DNA from 2 places in the Acinetobacter sp. CAU_H_56 genome. Region 1 is predicted to be linked to the other one. Evidence: predicted binding sites of a transcription regulator. Region 1 holds the regulator's gene; the other holds the start of a gene.

Region 1 (11,868 bases):
CGTCAGTCGATTTGATCAGCACAATCACCTGACTTCCTACCTGCAAATCCAGCTCTTCTACAGAACGTGTCGTAATTACCGAAGTGAAAATACCTGAAGCAGTCACCACATCGACTTCAGAAACCACATCACCTTTTACAATTTCCTGAATAGTACCTTTTAACTGGTTACGCACATTAATAGATTGAATTGTCATTATTAATCCCTGTTGTTTTGGTTGGAATTAATATGCATGATTTTTAATATGCAGAAAAATAATATAAATAGATTTTTATATATTATTTTATAAAATCTAAAAATATTATTTTAAATCCAGTTAATCTGATAATTTAAATATTCTTTGTTTTTAATCACGATATTTTCATATTGCCAATCCAGAATATTTTGACTGGCCAGATTCTTTATTTCTTTATTAATAGTTTGGCGTGAAGCAGAGAGTAAATCTGCTAAATCATGCTGGGAAATTTTGAGCTTAATTTCAGTTCCCAGAGGATGAGATCGACCGTACTGAATCGAAAGGTCATGCAAAACCTTACACACTTTTTGATGTAAATTAGCGACTTGCAGGAATTTAACCTGCTGGATCAGATATTGCATCCGATGGCTGAGAATATTTAAAGCATCCTGCTTTAAGTGATTGTTATCATTTATTTCTTCTATAAATATATGCTGTGGAATTTGCAGGACTTTAACCTGATTAAAAGCATAATAATCATAATCAATCACTTGTGTATTGAGGCACGGAAGCAGGTTAATCAGATGCTTTTCCGAGAAATAATTAAAGGCATGAAAACGACCCGACGGGCTTAAATATCCAATCTGTATAATCCCATCAAGTAATATATATAAAGCAGTATGGCAGTTTTCTTTATTTAAAATTAAATCGCCTTTTTGATATTTTCGAATCGTTGAACATTTTAAAATATAATCCAGTTTATCCTCAGAGATATTTTTAAATATATTTTTTAATATGTCGTAATTTACATTATTTTTTGCAGTATGAATTTGCATAAAATGATCCACCCTATATTTTATTTAAATATTAGATGGATCATTAATGACTGGCGAATCATTTATTCTTGATTCTTTAGCTATTTATATGCAAAGTTTCCAATTCAATAAGAATTACTTATGAAACTTTTTCATAAATACCATCTTCGCTGTTATAGCGGAAGTTGCTGATATCCTGCTTGACGTCTTTACGCAGTTCACGGCTTGGACGGCCATCCACACCGACTGGCACATCACCCTCTAAAGTCACACGACGCACTACACGGTGCTGGTCACCATAGTCATTAATCGCTCGGTGTTGCGTTGCACGGTTATCCCAGATCGCCACATCACCTGCACTCCAGCGCCAGCTCACAATATTTTCCAGCTTCTCTACATAACTTTGGAACAGGTCGAATAAACGGCGTGATTCACTTGAGCTATAACCGACGAAGCTCTTAAAGAAATGGCCCAATAACAAGGTTTTTTCACCTGTTTCAGGATGAACGCGTACCAATGGATGTTCAGTTTCGTATTCAGTTGAGTTGAAGTAGTTTTTATATTTTTCTAAAGCTTCTTTTGGAACACTGACTTTTGCAGCATAGTCAAAGTTGTTGCTGTGAATCGCACGCAAGCTATCCGCCAGTGTTTTCAGTTCTTCAGGTAAATCATTGTAGGCAGCGGTTGTATTTGCCCATACGGTATTGCCACCTACTGTAGGTGCAACCACGCTACGCAGGATAGAAGCTTTTGGATAGGCATCAATAAAGCTGATGTCCGTATGCCAGCTGTCTGCACGTGCACCGCGTGAATCAATTTCCAGAATATGTGCAGAGCCATCTTTTACCGGTACAGTCGGGTGATTCAACGGTGTGCCTAAACGTGCTGCAAAGGCTTCTTGGACTACATCATCCAGATGTTGCTGATCTTTAAAGAAGATCGCTTTATGCTGCAATAATGCCTGGTTGATTTCATTCACCACTTCATCAGCCAAATCCGCTGACAGTTTTATGCCCTGGATTTCAGCGCCAATACGGCCACCAATTGGTTGAACCTGGATGTGTTTGTATTCATAAGCCATGATCATTTCCTCTATCTATAATTATGTCGACCTTAGGTCTGTGAAATCATCATGCCGAATCGGCTTATCTAACGCTGTCAATTTATTGACATTCTTATGCACCATTTTTGATTTATAAAATACTTTAGCTGCTTAAGTTTTCGGGCATAAAAAAACCCGCTTACGCGGGCTTTGATCAGAGTGTTTTAAGCTGACTTTTTCTTCTGCTTGCCGAGGCGGGTAGCTAAAGCCGTGACTTTCTGATAGCCAGTTGGCATGAGGCGCTGAATTAAATCAATCGCTTTGGCATCATTTCCAATTAGCAGACGGCGTTTGTCTTTTTGTACCGCATCCAGTATTTGACGGGCTGCTTCTTCTGGTGGGCAACGCAGCAGCTTATTAAAATTCTGTGCAGATTTTTCCGGATGCATTCCCAGACTACGGATACTGTCATTCATTTTCGCTGCAATGGCGATATTGGTGCGGATTCCGCCTGGGTGTACACAGAGTGCGCTTACGCCGCAGTTTTCCATATCCAGTTCCTGACGCAAGGATTCGGTAAAACCACGCACAGCGAATTTAGTGGCATTATAAGCAGACTGAGTTGGCTGGGCAGTTAAACCGAACAGGCTGGAAATATTGATGACATGACCATCACCGGTTTTCTTGATTAAAGGCAGGAATTCTTTGGTACCATAGACCACGCCCCAGAAGTTAATGCCTACGATCCATTCCAGCTCTTCATAGCTGGCGCCTTCTACGGTAGAACCGAGTGCCACGCCAGCATTATTAAAGATCATATTCACGCTGCCATGATCTTTCTCGACCTCAGCGGCCCAAGCGTGCATTTCTTCCAGATTAGCCACATTGACCTTTTTGGTTGTGACACGAACATCACTACCTTTCAGCAGCTCAACGGTTTTAGCCAGACCCTGTTCATTCACATCGCTTAAAGCTAAATGACAGCCCTGCTTTGCTAAAAGCACCGCAAGTTGCTGGCCGATACCTGAACCTGCACCTGTGATGGCCGCGACTTTATTATTAAAATTTTTCATTGAATTTCCTTGATTAAAACACTGCCCTTCCATGACAGCCTGTTTTTCTGTCGCATAGGGATACAGCACACCGTTTCAATATAGTTTTGACAATCCATATTGTCAATAATTCCAGCATGTCTCTACGGGCCAATTTTCAGGTTTGAATTTCAGCATAGGTCAAAGCCGGATTTATTGATAAGATACTTAAAATCTCAAGCACATGAGTCTATGGTCTTTATGACGGATGCAGTAAATTCAGGACAAAAACTAGCAAGTAAAAGTAAAGAACGCCAGTTTAAAGGACTTTCTATGGCTGAGCGTCAGCAGGCACGTCGTGAAAAGCTGATTGAGGCCGGGATCGAGGCTTATGGTCGTCATGGTTTCTTTTCAGTCACAGTAAAGGATATCTGTAACGAAGCCAAACTGACTGAACGTTATTTTTATGAATCCTTTAAGAAAAGCGAACATCTGTTCCAGACTATTTTCCTCAAGCTGATTGACCAGTTACAGCAAAATGTCATGCAGGCGATGATGCAGGCTTCTTCTGATCCAAAGAAAATGATCGAAGCCGGTCTGACTGCCTTGCTGACGACCTTACGTGACAATCCGGGTATGGCACGAATTATTTATATCGATGCGATGCTGGTTCAGGAACTGCATAATCAGGCCACGATTCATGAAACCATGGGCCGTTTCGACCGTATGATTCAGGCCTTTGTCATGCTAATGATGCCGAACCTGAATCGTTCTGAAAGAGAGATTTCCCTGGTCTCGACCGGACTCAATGGTTATGTTACCCAGATTGCCATTCGTTGGGTCATGAGCGGCTTTAAGCAGTCTTTGGAAGAAATTCTGTCTTCCTGTAGCTTGGTATTCTTTGCTTTACTAGATACTTTGGGTACAGAAAAACCGGCAGATCCGGTTAGATAATTTTTAAATCAAGATAAGTTCTAGATAGATTTACTTGTCAGTGATCTACAAGATTTTGAATTAAGACCCTCTTATAAAATAACAGCTTAAATTGTGACAAATCTTTGCGAAAGGCCACGGAACTACCTATTCTGCAATGATACTGTCATAATTAATCTTTGTAATAAGCCTGTCATAAATATAAAACGGTCCACCGTTTGCATGAAATAGGGTATTGCGCTGTGAAAGATGACTACATTCTTATTGTTGATGATGAACTGCCGATTCGTGAAATGATCCATACTGCTCTAGATATGGCGGGCTTTCAATGTTTACAGGCAGAAGATGCCAAGCAGGCTCATCAAATGATTGTGGACCAGCGTCCAGCATTGATTTTGCTGGACTGGATGATGCCGGGTGGCGTGAGTGGTGTCGATCTCTGTCGTCGTCTAAAACGTGATGAAAGCCTGTCTGAAATCCCGGTGATCATGCTGACAGCACGCGGTGAAGAAGACCACAAGGTACAAGGTCTGGATGCCGGTGCCGATGACTATATGACCAAGCCGTTTTCGACCCGTGAGCTGGTTTCACGTATTAAAGCTGTTTTACGTCGCTCCAATGCCCTCAGTGGTGAAAAATCCATTGATGCTAATGGATTGGTATTAGATCCAGTCAGTCAGCGCGTGAATTTTGGCAGTACTATTCTGGACATGGGACCGACTGAGTATCGTCTCTTGGCATTTTTCATGACCCATCCGGAACGTGCTTATACCCGTGCGCAATTGCTGGATCAGGTCTGGGGCGGCAACGTCTATATTGAAGACCGGACCATTGATGTGCATATCCGTCGTCTGCGCAAGGTGCTTGAACCTTATGGCGCTGACCGCTATGTACAAACTGTACGTGGCACCGGTTACCGTTTCTCGACCCGTACCGATGTTGCACTGGGTTAATTGTTTTTAGGTAAATCTTGTTTTATGTATGAGCCCTATCCTGTTCCCGAACTGTCACATGAGCACAAAAGACTCCGTTACAGCAGCCTATGGGATTTTGCCAAGCAAGATTTGCGTTTACTTCTTCTCTTCCTAGTGATTGCCAGTTGTATTGGTCTAGGCATCGGTTATTTCTGGATCTGTATCGTTCTGGCCTTTGTTGCCTTCTTTGGCACACAGTTGCGTTCACTCTACCTGGTCAATGAATGGATCTCGAACCGTCCCTATGATGTACCGCCAAATATCAACGGAATCTGGGGCGCTTTACTGTTCAATGTTTATCGGGCCCAGCGTCAGGAACGCGTTGTTCAGGCTGAAATGGTCGAGCTGATTGACCGTGCACAATCCTCGCTAGTCGCCCTTCAAGAAGCTGTAGTGCTGATTGATGAAAACCAGCAGATTGAATGGTGGAATCCGGCGGCAGGACGTTTACTAGGGATTGGTCAGGAAGATCGCGGCCGTAATATCCTGAGTTTGTTACGTCAGCCAAATTTCATTGATTACTATCATCATATTGATGATGCACCTGATGGCCTTAAAATGAAGTCTTCGATATTCGAAGATCATTATGTGCAAATCAAAATGACCCGTTTTGGCGGTGAAAGCCGTTTACTGGTCGCTTATGATGTGACCCGGATGCATAATCTGGAACAGATGCGTAAGGACTTCGTCGATAATATTTCGCACGAACTGCGTACGCCGTTAACTGTGCTCAGTGGCTATATCGAAACCTTTACCAATCAGGAAGATATTAGCCCACGCTGGAAACGCGCCTTTGACCAGATGCAATCCCAGACCCGTCGCATGAATGCACTGGTGAATGACCTGTTGCTGCTATCCCGTCTGGAAAATGACAAGAATATTGCCAAGAACCAGATTATTGATATGCCGAATCTGATGAACCAGCTGTTTGATGATGCGCAAGCCTATAACGTGGATTATGGCCATACCCTAAATCTGGATATTGACAGTCACTGTGACCTGATTGGCTCAGATATGGAAATTGCCAGTGCCTTCAGTAACCTGATTACCAATGCCATCAAGTACACGCCTAAAGGTGGAACCGTCACCATGGGCTGGCATGATGATGGTGAATCGGCCTATTTTGTCGTAGAAGATACTGGAATTGGCATTGATCCTAAACACTTACCTCGCTTGACTGAACGTTTTTACCGGGTTGATTCTGACCGTAGTCGCCGTACTGGTGGTACAGGTTTGGGACTGGCGATTGTGAAGCATGTACTGATGCAACATCGGGCCCAGCTCGAAATTGATTCCCGTGAAAATCAGGGCTCCACCTTTAAGGTGATTTTCCCTAAAGAACGCCTCAGTTTCCCAGACTGATGCAAAAATAAAAAAAGGTGCAAGTCGCACCTTTTCTTTTTTAGCGAAGGCTTTAAGACTTTAATGCCTGCTCTTTGGATAAGGCCCGGAAATAAGCCGCTCGATGCGAGATCCGTTCCAGATAGGCTTGAATCGCCGGATAGCTTTTACCGGTACGGCTTTGCATGGCTTCAAGCGGAAAGCTCATCTGGATATCAGCAAAACTGAAACGACCGGCAAAATATTCATACTGGCTTAAATGATCTTCCAGAAACTGGATATGGTCTTTTAAACGGCTTTGCACAAACTGCTTCTTCACCCCTTCACAAATTGTTTTAGCAACCGGACGTACCAGAAATGGCACTTGCTCAGGAACTTTGGTCATCACCAGTTGCATCACCAGTAAAGGCATCAAAGACCCTTCTGCATAATGCATCCAGTAGCGGTATTGCGCCTTGTTCTCGGCACTGATCGGCTGAAACTGATGGGTCGAATCATAGGTTTCTTGGAGATACTCCAGAATGGCGGCAGACTCAGCCAGTACCAGATTCTGATCTTCCAGAATCGGGGCTTTACCCAGAGGATGAACCTGTTTCAAAGCAGGCGGAGCAGAATAGTTAGGCAGGCGTTTGTAATACTTGATCTCATAATCAAGTTCCAGCTCTTCCAAGGCCCACATGATTCGAAATGATCTTGATTGTTCGAGATGATGTAAAACACGCATATTAGACTCATGATTTTATTGTTATTACTGCGTGAGCATAGCAAAAAGTCCAGATCTGATTAAAGAGTTTATCAGTCTACTTACATTTTCCCTACCGGATATAACGTACCCTCTTTTAGCTTAAATCAGGCTGGTCCGAATCTCCAGACTACGTAACAGGGTTTTGGTCACTGGGGTTTTGGCACAAATCTCCAGAATTTTCTGCTGCAAAGCCGAATCATGAGTAATATCGAAACTTAAGCGTCGTTCAATCCATTCCTGTCCTTCTTTATTGGCAAAGAATTCTGCTTCAACCTGAAAGTCGCCCAGTTCAATGTCCTTATGCTTGGCATACATGCGCAACGTAATCATGGTGCAAGAGATCAGACTGCCTAAAAGCAGATCATAAGGTGCAGGACCTGCATCCTGCCCGCCGAAGGATTCAGGTTTATCGGTCAGATAATGATGTTGACCATGACTGATTTCTCCCTGCCACGGTATGGTTAAGCTCTGTATTTTGGCAATTGCGATACGGGCCATACTGATCCTTTGTTCTTATAGTTATATGAAAGATTTATCGAGAAACACGCATATGTTCTGGAAATGCCGGTGCTTCCATGCGCGGCCCATCATAGCTTGGAATGGTGCCAAAACGCGGGTGCCCCATCATCCACTGTTCACGGGCCAGCTTCAGTTCTTCCACATCACGACCAACCAGATTCCACCACAATAAAATAGGGCTTTCAAACGGCTCTCCAGCAATCAGCAAGATTCGCCCACCGGCATGAATTTCAACATCTACATGCTGCAATCCAGGTTCAAGAATCACCATATTATCTTCGGTCAGTTCATGCCCATTAATACTTGCCAGACCCTCAAGGGCCATAAAGCCATATTCAAATCTTGGATCTAAACTCAAATGGGCACGGGTACTTTCAGCAGCAAACAGATCCACACCCAAAAGTTCAGTATGCACTTTAACCGGGGATTGTGTATTTAGGAATTCCCCGACTAGGACCGTACATTGAATGCCTTGTTCTTCGATCACAGGTAATTCCGGATAATGATCAAACGCGGGAGCCATATTGATCTTGTCATCAGGCAGGGCGATCCAGAGCTGTGCTGCATGCATCTTGGTTTCAGTTTCCGGTGAAACCTCTGTATGCGAAATGCCATAGCCTGAAGTCATCAGATTAACCTGTTTCGGCCGGATCAATTGCCGGTTACCCAGACTGTCACTGTGCATCATGGTGCCTTCAATCATCCAGGTAAAAGTTTGCAGGCCAATATGCGGATGCGGTCCGATATCCAGACCATCTCCCTGAGGAAACTGAGTAGGACCGGCATGATCCAGAAAACACCAGGCGCCAATCATGCGTTTATGCCGACTCGGCAAGGCGCGTTTAATGACAGTTCCCTGCCCAATTTCTGCACGCCGTAAAGGAACTTCCTGTATGAACTGATTGATATACTTTTCACAATCATCTGAATTTGACAGTTCAATATCATTATTATTCGACATGGTTGAGCTGACCTCGGCAAGTTCATTCTGGCTGTATGCTGCATCAAGACATCTTTCCCTGATCATCACAAGATGTCTACCTCATACAACAATGTACCGCGTCTACCCGCAAAATCTATCTTTGGAAATATTTCGATACGTATAAAATGTGCTACTCATCAGAACAGTTCAAATACTTAAAGGCTTCAGTCTTTCAAATCCTGTAATCAAGATCTTGGTGATGAATCATATAATCATGCAAGTAACCAGCATTATCTCGTTTAAATCAACTTATTCATCATGCTCATGTTTCACGTGAAACGCTCATTTTTATTGATATAAACTTTTAAAATCAGCAATCTATAAAAATGTGATCCGTCTAGTTTTATGTTCACAAAACAAAAATTTTGTTACGTTTTCTTTTTTAAAATCGTGCTACCCCCTGATTCTAGGGAGATTGTTTTTTACTCATTTGGTCCATAATAGGACCCAATAAAAATAAGATTGGATCAGGACATGTCATCCTCGAATGAAAATATATATTCAACGGCGAATATGTCTTTTCAAAACTCGACCACGGATAGATCATTAAAGTTGGCCGAATGTGATCTGCAAAATCGCCAGTTAATTGAAGATGCGCTTGCACATCGCGCTGCACCTATTCCTGCGCAATTCCAGCAGTACTTTTATAATTATCTTTATGTGCATCGTCATCAAAATCTTCGCCAGATTAATTACATGGCGCAGATCGCCTTTTTGCTGTATTTCTTTGCCGATATTTTTATTATTCCTGACATGTTTTTCCTGTCTGGCCTGATCCGGGTATCACTGGTCATTGCTGTCATGTTTTGCTGCTATTACCTGTTTAAGCATCAAAAGAATATCCGGGTTCTGGACATGATTTTGCCTGTGGGCACGACTGTGGCTGCAGCGACCTGGATTGGCCTGCTCCTGCTGTCGAGTAGCCCGCATGTGTCAACTTATATCTATGCCTCTGCGATCTTTGTTTTAATTACCAATCTCTGTGTACAGACCGAGTTTAAGGGTGCACTGTATTGTTCTATTTTTATCGCCCTGTTTATCATGATTGGAGTGACTCATCTCATGAGTCTATCGCAGGCCTTTATTTTTACCGTTGTGTTCACGCCTCTCTGGGCATTTAGTATTTATATTAACTGGAATAATATCATCAACATACGGCGTTCTTTTCTACGCACTTTGCTGGATGAATGGAATTATCAAACCTTAAAGAATCTTGCCCATACTGATGATCTGACGCAGTTATTTAACCGACGTCATTTTGTGGATATGGCTGAACGTTCAATCCATCAATGGCCGAAGCCTGCCAGCACCTGTCTATTGATGTTTGATGTCGATTATTTCAAGAGAATCAATGACAACTATGGTCATGATGTGGGTGACCGGGTGCTACAACTGATTGCTGAAATTACCCGTAAAGAAATGCGCTCTAGCGATGTACTGGCACGTTTTGGTGGAGAAGAATTTATTGCCTTGCTGGAAGATACCCAGCTACAGGACTGCCTGATGATTGCAGAACGGATTCGCTGTTCGATTCAAAAGCAGGTGATGCACATCAATCCCGACCAGAAAATCCAGTTCACGATCTCTATTGGTATTGCTGAACTTGAATCTCCGCAACAGGAACTTGAAGACCTGATTAAACATGCGGATATTGCGCTTTACGAAGCTAAAAAAGCGGGAAGAAACCGGATTAGGGTCTATCATCCTAATATGCTGCAACCGACTAAACCGCTCTCTCCAAATCCCTGGAATGTATTTAAACCTTTGAATAAACAGGAGCAGTCTGGCGCTCATCATAAAGCGAAACAGTCTTGGTCTGCTTTGTAAGCTGATAGCAAAACCAAGATTGTTAGACAAGAATTTAAGAATTAGGCCTAAATCTGTTTGTGATGCTTTTCAAATAACCCCTAAAAGAATAGAATATTTTTCATACAAATATAAATATTCATCTTATTCATTTCTTTGGATTTAATGTGGGAAGGCGATATGCCAGATAAATATGAAGAAGAAGCTCGCCTCCTGCTTCAGGATGCCCTTCAAGATCCTCTTGTTCGTATTCCTGGGTCTTTAAAACCTGCCTACTTTAACCATCAGAAACAGCTCACCCTAAAATACCTGTTGCAGGTGAATCTATTTGCACAGGTAGCATATGCCTCCTACACCCTTGCCGATATTCTGGTACTGAATGACATTATGAATTTACTCATTCTGACCAAGCTAGGCTATACCTTGGTGATCGTGCTGATTACCATCTGGATGTATCATTTTTACCGGAATTTGCCTATATTTGACCTGCTGTTGCCGACCTCGATTATCGGGGCAAGTGCGATCTGGTTTTTTAATCTGAATCAGTCTGAAAGTCCGCATACGCTCATTTATCAATATGCTTCACTGGTCTTTATTGTCTTGGCCAATTTATGTGTGCAGATCCGCTTCTGGCCTAGCCTGATTAATTCTGGTCTGATTACACTGGTAATTTATATTGGTGTGTATTTCAATACCCAAGCTGATCTGTATCAGATGTTCTTGTTTTCCCTGATCTATATGCCGGTATTGACCTTCAGTTTATATATCAGCTGGAGCTCTACACTAAAATCCCGTTTAGTATTCCTGCAACATACCCTGAATGAATATCATCGTCAGACCTTTGAAAATCTCGCCCATACTGATTCGCTGACAGGCCTGAATAATAGACGCTGTTTTGAATATCTGGTGCAACAGCTGATCCAAAAGAATCTCAAACAGCCTGCTCCAATCAGTTTGCTGGTCTTTGATGTCGATCACTTTAAACAGATCAATGACCGTTATGGGCATGATGTTGGAGATCAGGTATTGCAGATGATTGCACAGACTACACGCAATGAAATGCGATGCCATGATGTGCTGGCACGGTATGGGGGTGAAGAATTTATCGCATGCCTGCCTGAAACTTCACTAGATGATGCGTTAAAAATTGCCGAGCGTTTAAGACACAAAATCGAGAATATTATGGTCAATCTGGAACATGGGCATCGTCTCGATTTCACCGTTTCAATTGGTGCAGCCATTCTGGAAAGTAGTGAAACGGATTTAATGACGCTGATTAAACAGGCTGATATTGCCCTGTATCAGGCTAAAGCCAATGGCCGGAACCGGGTCGAGTGTTATGATCCTGAACTTGACCAAGGTTTGCTTGGAGAACTTCAAAACTGGCAGGTTAAACCGGCTTAAATGTCATTTGAAAGATAATAAAAAAGAGCGCCTAAGCGCTCTTTTGATAAGTAATTTTCGTTAGAAAATTACTCCCATTCAATTGTTGCTGGTGGCTTAGA
Region 2 (11,868 bases), 940 kb from region 1:
TGGCAAGACGGGTACGGATTTTTTCATAATCCGCTGCATAGTCTGCTGCCAGTTTTGGCTTCATCTCGGCAGAAAGCAATTGAGTCGCTACACCTACAGCACGAGAGGCATCAGCTGTGTAGTACACGCCATCATTCTGGTATTGAGGGGCAATCTTCACAGCCGTATGTGCCTTAGAAGTCGTCGCACCACCAATCATCAATGGAATGTTAAAGCCTTTACGCTGCATTTCTTTGGCAACGAATACCATTTCATCCAGAGAAGGGGTGATCAGACCAGACAAACCGATGATGTCAACTTTCTCATCAATCGCAGTTTGCAGAATCTTTTCACATGGCACCATGACACCAAGATCGACCACGTCATAACCGTTACAGCCCAGTACCACACCAACGATATTCTTACCGATGTCATGTACGTCGCCTTTTACGGTGGCCATCAGGATTTTACCTTTGGCTTCACCTTGGGTTTTTTCCGCTTCAATGTACGGGTTCAACCAGGCCACGGCCTGTTTCATCACACGTGCAGATTTCACCACCTGTGGCAGGAACATTTTACCGGCACCGAACAAGTCACCGACCACATTCATACCGGCCATCAATGGACCTTCGATTACGTCGAGTGGACGAACGGCTTTCAGGCGAGCTTCTTCAGTATCCTGATCGATATAAGTGGTGATACCTTTAACCAGCGCATATTCAAGACGCTTTTCAACCGGTTCATTACGCCATTCCAGGTTTTCTTCAGCTTTTTGCGCGCCGCCTTGACCACGATATTTCTCAGCAATTTCAAGCAATTTTTCAGTTGCTTCGTTGCCACTTTCACCCTGGTTACGGTTCAGAATCACATCTTCAACCGCATCTTTCAGCTCTTTGTCGATGTCATCATAAATCGCCAATTGACCGGCATTCACGATACCCATGGTTAAACCTTGCTGGATACCGTAGTACAGGAATACCGCATGGATCGCTTCACGCACCGGTTCATTGCCACGGAATGAGAAGGATACGTTCGAGATACCACCAGAGATCATCGCATTTGGCAGGTTCTGTTTAATCCAGCCAGTAGCTTCAATGAAATCTACAGCATAGTTGTTGTGTTCTTCGATACCGGTTGCTACCGCGAACACGTTCGGGTCAAAGATGATGTCTTCAGACGGGAAGCCTACTTCATTCACCAACACGTCATAAGAACGCTTACAAATTTGTTTTTTACGTTCAGCAGTATCGGCCTGACCATTCTCATCGAATGCCATCACAATCACCGCTGCACCGTACTGACGGCAGAGGCGGGCACGTTCTACAAACTCGTCATAACCTTCTTTGAGGGAAATCGAGTTAACAACCGCTTTACCTTGGACGCATTTCAGACCAGCTTCAATGATTTCCCATTTTGATGAGTCAATCATGATTGGCACGCGTGAAATATCAGGTTCAGATGCCACCAGATTCAGGAAGTGCACCATCGCGCCTTCCGAATCAAGCATGCCTTCATCCATGTTAATGTCGATGATCTGTGCACCGGCTTCAACCTGTTGACGGGCAACATCTAGCGCTTCGGCGAAGTTTTCTTCTTTGATCAGACGCAGGAATTTTTTCGAACCGGTAACGTTAGTACGTTCACCGACGTTCACGAACAATGAATCTTTGGTAATGTTAAATGGTTCCAAACCACTTAAACGACATGCAGGCTCAATTTCTGGCACTTGACGTGGGGCAATCCCTTCAACTGCTTGAGCAATGGCACGGATGTGATCAGGCGTCGTACCACAACAACCACCAGTAATATTGATCAGACCACTTTCCGCAAATTCTTTAATGAATGCTGCGGTCTCTTCCGGAGTTTCATCATAACCACCGAAGGCATTTGGTAAGCCTGCGTTAGGATGGGCGGACACAAAAGTATCAGCCACGTCAGATACAGTTTTTACGTGTGGGCGCATGGCATCTGCACCTAGGGCACAGTTAAAACCAATCGAAATTGGTTCTGCATGACGCATTGAGTTCCAGAACGCTTCTGCAGTTTGACCAGTCAGGGTACGACCAGACGCATCGGTAATCGTACCAGAAATCATAATTGGCAATTCAGTGCCTAGTTCTTTAAATACTTCCTTCACTGCAAAGATCGCAGCTTTGGCGTTTAAAGTATCGAATACGGTTTCGATCAGGATGATATCGACACCGCCTTCAATCAAGGCCTTGGTTGATTCGATGTAATTCACTTTCAATTCGTCAAAAGTGATATTACGGAAGGCAGGGTCATTTACATTTGGAGAAATTGAAGTCGTGCGTGATGTCGGACCAATCACACCTGCAACAAAACGTGGTTTTTCAGGTGTTGAATATTTTGCACAAGCTTCTTTAGCCAGGCGTGCTGCTTCACGGTTGATTTCCGGAACCAGATCTTCCATGTGATAATCAGACATTGAAACACGGGTGCCGTTAAAGGTATTGGTTTCAATAATATCGGCACCAGCTTCAAGATAAGCTTCGTGAATGCCTTGAATAATCTGTGGCTGAGTCAGCACAAGTAAGTCGTTATTGCCTTTAAGGTCGTATGCCCAATCAGCAAAACGCTCACCACGATAATCGGCTTCTTCCAATTTATGGCGTTGGATCATGGTACCCATCGCACCATCGATAATTAAAATTCTCTTGGCAAGAAGTTCTTTTAAGGTGGCAAGTGTAGACATTCAAACTTTCTCAGTAAGCATCAAAAACGGCAACAATCTTAACAGATTAGTGCGCAGTTTTCTGTAGTGCTTATACAGAATGCTGGATATGCCTGATTTGAAAATTTGATAAAGACACTCAAGCCGGTATAGAAAGCTGAAAACAGATGGAAATCTGGAAATTAAAGTTCTTGATAAAAGCGTGCGACTGGAAAATAAAATGTAAGCAGCTTTCATCAGAGTGTCATATAACAAAGCTAATCTTTAATCAAATATGACAGGCTCGGAAATATGACAGCCGGGTAGGAATGACCAGATATATTGCAAAACATGAATAAAGCCGGGCGATTCAAGTGTTTTTCTTTTAATAAATAATTGATTATATTTGTATATTTTTAAAATTTAGAGCATGTGGTTACAGGATAAACGGCAACGAGAAAGTCTAAAAAACTGGTTTATATGACAGCACTTTGTCATATAATTGTCACAATTTAACTGAACAATATGGGGATTCTTGAATCCTCTATTCCTGCTTGCATGAATTCTAATCAAACTCCCTTAGGTTCAGCACAACAGTCGCCTTCTGATAAGCCGGCCAATGTTCATGTGCCAACACCGAAATTTTTTATGCCGGTGTTTCTGACTCTAATTATCTCCACGCTGATCTATATCGGCTTCCAATTGACTTCAGATTTAGCTCATGTCCCACCGATCGGTCTGTATTCAATGATTCTTTTAGGCACGGCGTTATTCATTGCGCTGGGCTTTGAATTCGTCAACGGTTTCCACGACACGGCCAATGCGGTTGCGACCGTGATTTATACCAATGCATTGTCTGCACCGGTTGCAGTCATGTGGGCAGGTTTTTGTAATTTCCTCGGGGTAATGGTGGCCAGTGGTGCTGTTGCATACGGAATCATTGCATTATTGCCTGTCGAGCTGATTATGAATGTCGGCACAGGTGCCGGTTTCGCTATGGTCTTTGCCATGCTGATCGCTGCGATTCTCTGGAATCTGGGTACCTGGTTCCTTGGTATTCCCGCTTCAAGTTCACATACCCTGATCGGTTCGATTCTGGGGGTAGGTATCATGAACTACCTGCTGAATTCTGGTGGTGGTGCTTCTGGTGTGGATATGGAACAGGTGCTGAAAGTTGGTAAAGCATTGCTGTTTTCACCTCTGATCGGTTTTGCTTTTGCTGGGGTACTATTTCTGCTGGTGAAAAAGATCTTCAGAAAGCAGCTTGAACTGTTTAAGCCACCTGAAGGCAATAAGCCACCACCACCGCTGATTCGTGCCATTCTGATCTTTACCTGTACTGGTGTAAGCTTCGCGCATGGTTCAAACGATGGTCAAAAAGGTATGGGCCTGATCATGCTGATCCTGATCGGCTGTGTACCTTTAGCATATTCATTAAACAAAAATCTGGATGCAGCTCATATCCAGTCTTTTGGCCAGTTGTCTGCGCAAACGGCTGATGCGATTTATCCGCAGCATGAAGATATTCCGGACGAAAAAGCACGTGCCATCATTACCACATACATTCAAACCAAAGAATTGAATGCTGAGGTTGTTCCTGCACTGGCAAGTCTGACCGATCATTTGGGTGATAAAGTTGGTAGCTACAGCAACATCAAGGATGTTCCAGAAGCACAAGTTTCAGAATTCCGTAATGACATGTACCTGAGCACCACAGCGTTTAAACGTCTGGATAAAGCACAAGCTTTACCGGCAATGAGCGAGGTTCAGGAACAAACCGTTGATGAGTATCGCGACAATCTGGATTCATTCCTGCAATACATTCCGACCTGGGTAAAAGTGGCAACAGCTTTGGCACTTGGTCTGGGAACGATGGTCGGCTGGAAACGAATTGTCGTGACTGTGGGTGAGCGGATCGGTAAAGAACATATGACTTATGGTCAGGGCATGTCTGCTGAATTGGTAGCGATGTCGACCATTGCCGCTGCGGATGGTTTCGGTATGCCAGTCTCTACGACTCACGTTCTAAACTCTGCAGTTGCAGGTACCATGGTGGCGAACAAGTCTGGCCTAAACTTTAAGATGGTGAAATCGATCCTATCGGCTTGGGTGTTTACACTACCTGCAACGATCTGTTTATCTGGTGGTTTGTACTGGATTCTTCTGAAAGTTTTCTAAGAAGATTCGATGTAAAAAACGCTGCTGATGCAGCGTTTTTTTATGGGTGCTAGAAAAGTTTTAGCCTTAAGAAATAGTGATTTGCTTTCTGGAAATAGGAGACTTTTTGTTATCTAATGACTTTCAAAATTATAAGGGATGCTCTCTCTATGGGATGAGTAGCATTGCTGCGCAAGGGGGGGAGGGTAATCAGAAGGCTAAAAGTATTTTCAATAGAAGGATTAATAGCTAATTTCAACTAAATGTAAAAAATGAGTATTTCTTAGTCTTACTTTTGAAAGATGAGAAGTGCACTTCGCAAGGTAACAAAAATCTTTTGTTAGGCTGATGATATGTCCCTATATCACAGCCTAACGGCGACATCCATGTCGCCTGACCAATAAAATTAGTTTCATCTTTATTTCAGAAAAAATCACTTCTTCAACTTACCTAATAATCCTTTCGGCAGTTTATCTGTTGCAAAACCATACAACGCAGCAAACGGCAATGCTGTACGTGCCAGATAAGCCACACGCCATAAACCGCCATGATTCGCACCAGACATCATTAACTCAAGTGGATGATTGAGTTTTACATCAGGATTGGCCACAGATTCTGGATTACGCAGGTCGTGAATCCAGAGCGCAGCCATAATCGCATTGGTGGTTTCAGGGGAAAACGCTTCCACATCAAACAGGCTGGCACCATTAAACGCAGCTTTCAGCAGTGGATTTTTGGTCACTGAATAAGTCGTTGTTGAAGGAGCGATATTGATGCTCACTTGCTGCCCATTGGCACGTGCTAGCGTTGCACGCCATTGCTGGATGCGTTTAGCCAGTGCATAGTTTGGACCTTGCTCAACGACCAGACAGTCGCAAACACCGTAAGACTTATCACCAACCTTAAACAGATCCTGCTTATTTTTCTGGAAAAAATGCTTGCGTGAAATCAGTGAAATGCCTTTGGTTAAGGTACTTTCAATTTTGGAAAGCTGCTGATATTTACTTTGCGAAGCCTGAACCACTTCTTCTGGAACTGCATACACATCGGTCGGGGTACACATATACATCAGGCTGGTATTGGCTTTCTGCTCGCTAACATATTTCATAATGGCATCCATCGCCATAGAAACACGTACGTGCCTTTCACCGTCCAGATAAGCAATTGCCGCAAGATCCAGATTCTGTTTGAACTGAATCAGCCATTGGGCAATTTCAGGAATCTGGGTGAGTAGGTTAGCCCCCAGTTTTTCTTTTAAAATATCTAGTGAAGTATCAGTTGGCAGCGCTTCAACTGATGGTGCATATAAAGTGGCGTTGCCTTGACTCACTGTATCTAGAATCTTGCCCCAGACACGAGTATTTGGCAGATCGATCGCTACGATATTGGCTTTCCATTTGGATAGCCAAGTCAGTGGACCTGCTTCAGAAGCGGCTCCAAATAGAACAGTGGTACGATCGGATAGGTCAAACCATTCTGGATGGGCTATACATTCACGCAAGGCATTGGCATGACTCGGTTCGACGATACCACGATCTTCCCAAGATTGAATCTGATCTAGTAGTTCTTGTCCTTGCAGTTTTTTGCCATGATAAGGCACATACCATTCTGGGGCTTTTTCAGACTGGCCTTTCAGCTGGAAGGTATTCAGGTTCTGCGCAGGCAAGGACATCACATCTTTCAGTAGATGCTTCTGACCATCACGATAAAACTCAAAACTGGCATGTGCAGTTTCTAGACCTTGCTTGGCAATACTTAGTGCTGCACCTGCGGAGCGTAATCCATCTACAACCAGATGTTTAAAGTGTACTGGATATTGCTTACGCCAGTTCTTTTCCTGCTGTGCTGCGGTAGCATGTACAGGATCAACTGCGCCTAAGGCTTCAGAAATAATGTTACGGCCGATTTTCGATGTGCTTGGTTTTTGTTGTGAAGCAGAAATGGGAAATTGAAGACCGTCTAGGGAAGTGGACATGCAAAATATCTCGCAACTTACAGCAATTAATATACAGATGTATACATTATCGCTGCTAAGTTGCTTCCTGGGTTGGCATTAAATTCCAGTCTTGGGTCTTAATTTATTACGAGATGTTTCAAATAAAAAGGAAGCTTGAAGCTTCCTTTTTAGCAATAGGTTAAAAATTAATTCGCTGTGCCTTTAATGAGTTCTTCCAGCATGAAAGCGGTATTGTCCAAACCCGCACCAGTGATGTACCAGGCATCGGCATTCACATAGATGACTTTTTTCTCAGCCAAGGCTTTGGCATTTTTCAGGGTAGGGTGTTTTTGAATATTATCCTGAGCAGTGTATTTCTGGGTATTCACCGCACCACGATCCAGGACAATGATGTAATCCGGATTCTTCTCAACGGCTGCTGTAATACGCTGAACATTTTTCTCAGCTGCTTTCAATGCTTCTGGAGAGCCGACTTCTGGACGGGGTGCATCAGACTGTTCAGATGGATCCAATACCGGTTTAAAACCTGCTAATTCATAAACAAAGCCAAAACGGTCATTTTCTGCATGTGGCATAAAATTTTCACCGACTGCAAACAGCATCAGTGCAGTTTTGCCTTCAGTCTGCTTTTTCAGTTGTTGCTGCAGCGTTGCGATTTTACCGAGCTTTTCAGTAGCAATTTTCTCTTTACCAAATGCACGAGCCAAGACATGGGCACGTTCCGTCAGATTGGCAATATATTGGCTAGTATCTGGAGAAAGATCTAAAGTCGGAGCAATACTTTTAACAGCCTCTGCTTTGGAAGCCGAACGGCCACCGACAATAATCAGATCAGGTTTCGCAGCTTTTAATACATTGAGATCTGGTTCGAACAAGGATCCAGCTTTGGTAAATTTGTCCTGCTGATACTTGCTTAAAACACCTGCGAAACTTGCAGAAGGTACCAGTTGTGCTTCGAGTCCCAATGCATTCAAGGTATCCAATGCAGACAGGTCATACACTGCGATCTTTTTTGGCGCTTTTTTAAGTTGAATATTTTGGTTTTTATAGTCGAAAGTGACCTGTGCAGAAACTGTAAAGGAAGTTGTCAGTCCTAATATTGTGGCAAGTGCTAAAGTCTTAAATTTCATGTTTATTCCTCTAAATTCGCGACAAGATTAGCATAATTTTTGGAAATGAAAATCATTTTCATATGTGAATTATTAAAAAAAGGGATAATTGCTATCCCTTAATCACTCAAAACTTTAGAAAGGGATTTGGGTTAGTTTATTCAGGAAATGCGGAATAAGTCGTGGTTCCAGAATAATCGTCATCACCACACCATACGCTGCACCCCAAAGATGGGCACTGTGATTGATATTGCTGTTGCCGCGCTTGCCAGACCAGATACTATAGGCCACATATAAAACAGCAAAAATAATCGCAGGTACGGGAATAAAGAACACGAAAATCAGTTTCCATGGTTCAAACAGAATGTAAGCGAACAGAACCGCGGATACTGCACCGGAAGCACCTAAGCTGGCCCAGCGTGCATCATTTTTATGTTTTAGATAACTTGGCAGAATCGCTGCAACCAGACCACCCAGATAAAACAGGATAAAGCCCAGATCATATAAATACTGCCGATAAAAACTTTCAATAATACTGCCGAAAAAGAACAGCGTGATCATATTGAACAGTAAATGCGTGCCATCTGCATGAATAAAACCATGGGTAATGAAACGGTCATATTGACCACGTTGCATGGCAGGCGGCCAGAAAATCAGACGATTCATGACCTGTTCTTTTGAAAAAGCAATAAAAGAAACAATACAGGTGATCAGAATAATAGTGACGGTATGATTAAAAGGTAAATCAAGCATATAAGTAATTCTGGTTCTATCTATTTGACAATGATCATGCCATTAAAACAAATCTAAAGTGCGACTTTTATAATAAATCCGACAATTTTGGTTGAATTTTTATAATTACCCCGCATCTTCAGTTAAAATAGCAGCTTCAGCTTGAGGAAATTATTGTTATGTCGACTGAGAACAGCAACACTCCGGTTGCAGAAGAAATTCCAAATCTTTTGATTACACCGACAGCACAAGAGTATTTAAAGGATCTATTGGACAAACAGAATACACCAGGTATTGGCGTACGTGTGTTTGTAGAAAATCCGGGTACACCGCGCGCTGAATGTTGCATGGCTTATAGTGCACCTGATGAGGTTGTACCTACAGACTATAAGCAGGAATATCCAGATTTTCCGGCCTATATTGACTCTCCGTCAATTCCATACTTGCTAGATGCAGTTATTGACTACAATAAAGACCGTTTTGGTGGTCAGCTGACTTTCCGTGCACCAAACTCTAAAGTGCCACGTGTCGGTCCTGATGCCTCTGTAGAAGAACGTATTACCTATGTGCTTCAGTCAGAAATTAACCCGGGTCTTGCAGGTCATGGTGGTAACTGTGCACTGGTCGAAGTGGTTGAAGATCCTGAGCATGGCTTAACTGCGGTTCTTAAATTTGGTGGTGGTTGCCAGGGTTGTTCAGCAATTGATGTGACTTTAAAACAAGGCGTTGAAACGACCTTGAAACAGCACATTCCTGAGTTGGCACGTGTCGTTGACCAGACTGACCATACCCAAGCTGAAGGTGCTTATTTCAAATAAGTCTTTAAGCTATTTAAGTTTAACTTAAAAAAGACCTCGAATATTCGAGGTTTTTTTAACAATAATAAAGTTAATGATAATAATTATTAATAACAATTGCATTTATATGTTTTTTCGTTACAATGCTTCACAAATTCATCACTTTTTATTCATAAATTACCTGTGGGGCACCTTCGGATATGAACAAGCCGTTTATGAAATCGACTTTAGCTTTTGCTGTACTTTCAACATTGGCTGCTTCAGTACAAGCACAAAATAAATCAGTTGAAGAGCAACAACCAGTCGCGCAGTCTGAAGCTACAAAACTGCAGACTATTGTTGTAACGGCAAGTGGTTCTGAAGTAAATGTAAAAGATGCTCCTGCTTCTATTACAGTCCTCACCGCAGAAGAAATTGCCAAGCAACCAGTAAAAAGTATTTCTGAGCTTCTGGCAAAAGTACCTGGTGTATCAGGTGGTATGGGTCTAAATGGTGAAGGTGCGAAAATTAAACTTCGTGGTTTACCTTCTGAATACTCTTTGATTCTGGTTGATGGACGCCGTATTGGTAATTCATCACGTACAGCGTATCGTACAGACTTACAACGCCAGGATTTAAACTGGATTAATCCAGAGAATATTGAGCGAATTGAAGTTGTAAAAGGCCCAATGTCGTCTTTATATGGTTCAGATGCGATGGGCGGTGTAATTAATATTATTACCAAAAAGACAGCTCAAGAATGGGGTGGCTCAGCGACTATCAATTTAGAAAAACCTGCAGATAGTACAGAAGGCGATACTCTTCAAATATCAGCAACTGCGAGTGGTGCAATCACAGATACAGTGAGTGCTCGTATTACAGCAGGTCGTACTGAACGTGAAGCTGACCAGAATGTTAAAGATCTTGAAAGTTCAACAACTGGTATGCGTAATGATACGGTTGAAGGAAGTCTTGTTTACCGCCCAACAGATAATCATCAGTTTGAGCTTTTTGGTAGTTATGGTAGTCAAACCAATACGAATCCGACCTATGCACCAAATGTTTCTGATGGGGAATTCTGGTTAGGTTCAGCTGGTGATAAAAATGAAACAGAATCTCAACGTCTTGGTCTGGCTTGGGATGGAATATATTCTTGGGGAAGTTCAAATCTAAGTGTTTATCAAAATAAATATGATCGCAGTACTACAACAGAAGTTGATGGGGTATTTAGCCCAACTGTTCAAAAGACAGAATTAACTGTTGTTGATGCTAAAGTGAATTTACCGTTTGATTTTGTTGTGCCGCATAAATTAACTGTAGGTGGTCAATTCCGTTCTGAAGAATTAACCAATGATCGTACTTTAGGTATTGATTCAAATGGTGCACCTTCGATTGATGGTAATGATTACACAGGTGATTCAACAGTAGCGGCTGATGTTTGGGCGCTATTCTTTGAAGATATTTTAAGTATTACACCTAATTTTGATGTGACAATTGGTGGTCGTCTGGATAAAGATGAACGCTATGATGCGAACTTCAGCCCACGTGTATACGGTGTATATCATTTCAATGACGCATTAACATTCAAAGGCGGCGTTTCTACGGCTTTCCGTGCTCCTGATCTTGTTCAAACTGCGCCAGGTTTCAGTACAGGTTCACGTGGTAAAGGTTGTACTTCTCAATTTGGAACATATGATCCTGTAACTAATCCTACCGGTTTCCAAAGTAGCTATGATGCAAATACTAATCCGTTTGTAAACTGCTATAATACTGGTAATCCTAATCTGGAAGCAGAAGAATCAACAAACTATGAATTAGGCTTCCAATATGATGACGAAAAATATTCAGGTGGTTTAACTTATTTCCATACCGATTTTGATAACAAACTGGTGAACATGCCTGTTAAGCATATTCCTGCTGAACAAATTAATGACCCGCGTTATCCGAAAGGCGTATGGTATATCGCACCTGATAATGCTGAAAAAGCTCGTATTCGTGGCCTAGAAGGCACCTTTGCAGTTAATCTGACTGATTATGCACGCTGGTCAACAAATGCAACTTATTTCTTTGAATCTAAAAATCTAGATACTGGTGCGGCATTAATCAGTACACCTGAGCTGTCAGTTCATTCAGCACTAGATTTACAAGCTTCTGATGCACTCGCTTTGCAAATGAACCTGCAATATATTGGTAAGCAATATACAACAGAAACAACAGATGCAAATGCGTGGGCAAAAGCCTATACCTTATATGGTGTGAATGCGAACTACACTTTGAATGATAATGTCACTGTGCGTGCTGGTATATCAAATTTATTTGATGAATCCATGGAAACTACCGATAGTTCTGAAGATTATTATTCAATTCAAGGTCGTACTTATTTCGTTGGTTTAACGACACGTTTCTAATTTTATAAGTAAAAAAAGCCGCTTTGAAGCGGCTTTTTTTAGTCTTCAATCTTTAAAATTTTTAAGGTATTTTCAGCAT

The links. Region 1 encodes PhoB, which activates phosphate uptake and scavenging genes when phosphate is short. Its sites were predicted from a motif close to TGTCATNAANCTGTCATAA; they were not measured.
Region 2: the regulator PhoB is predicted to act here: its motif matches at 3,143-3,161, upstream of AC4MCC_RS10735 (inorganic phosphate transporter).

What each region holds. Positions count from the first base shown of each region.
Region 1 covers NZ_CM178654.1:142,160-154,027, reverse strand. Annotated here, with positions in the region: gene AC4MCC_RS00710 (TOBE domain-containing protein) at 1-196, opposite strand, end outside; gene AC4MCC_RS00705 (Crp/Fnr family transcriptional regulator) at 307-1,011, opposite strand; gene AC4MCC_RS00700 (TauD/TfdA dioxygenase family protein) at 1,130-2,071, opposite strand; gene AC4MCC_RS00695 (SDR family NAD(P)-dependent oxidoreductase) at 2,257-3,105, opposite strand; gene AC4MCC_RS00690 (TetR/AcrR family transcriptional regulator) at 3,325-4,017, shown strand; gene phoB (phosphate regulon transcriptional regulator PhoB) at 4,239-4,949, shown strand; gene phoR (phosphate regulon sensor histidine kinase PhoR) at 4,974-6,332, shown strand; gene AC4MCC_RS00675 (glutathione S-transferase) at 6,385-7,035, opposite strand; gene AC4MCC_RS00670 (OsmC family protein) at 7,156-7,554, opposite strand; gene AC4MCC_RS00665 (pirin family protein) at 7,589-8,536, opposite strand; gene AC4MCC_RS00660 (GGDEF domain-containing protein) at 9,032-10,384, shown strand; gene AC4MCC_RS00655 (GGDEF domain-containing protein) at 10,544-11,767, shown strand; gene guaA (glutamine-hydrolyzing GMP synthase) at 11,836-11,868, opposite strand, start outside.
Region 2 covers NZ_CM178654.1:2,243,406-2,255,273, reverse strand. Annotated here, with positions in the region: gene metH (methionine synthase) at 1-2,692, opposite strand, end outside; gene AC4MCC_RS10735 (inorganic phosphate transporter) at 3,209-4,828, shown strand; gene AC4MCC_RS10730 (hypothetical protein) at 5,241-6,782, opposite strand; gene AC4MCC_RS10725 (ABC transporter substrate-binding protein) at 6,950-7,894, opposite strand; gene AC4MCC_RS10720 (rhomboid family intramembrane serine protease) at 8,009-8,626, opposite strand; gene nfuA (Fe-S biogenesis protein NfuA) at 8,785-9,423, shown strand; gene AC4MCC_RS10710 (TonB-dependent receptor domain-containing protein) at 9,603-11,789, shown strand; gene AC4MCC_RS10705 (hypothetical protein) at 11,828-11,868, opposite strand, start outside.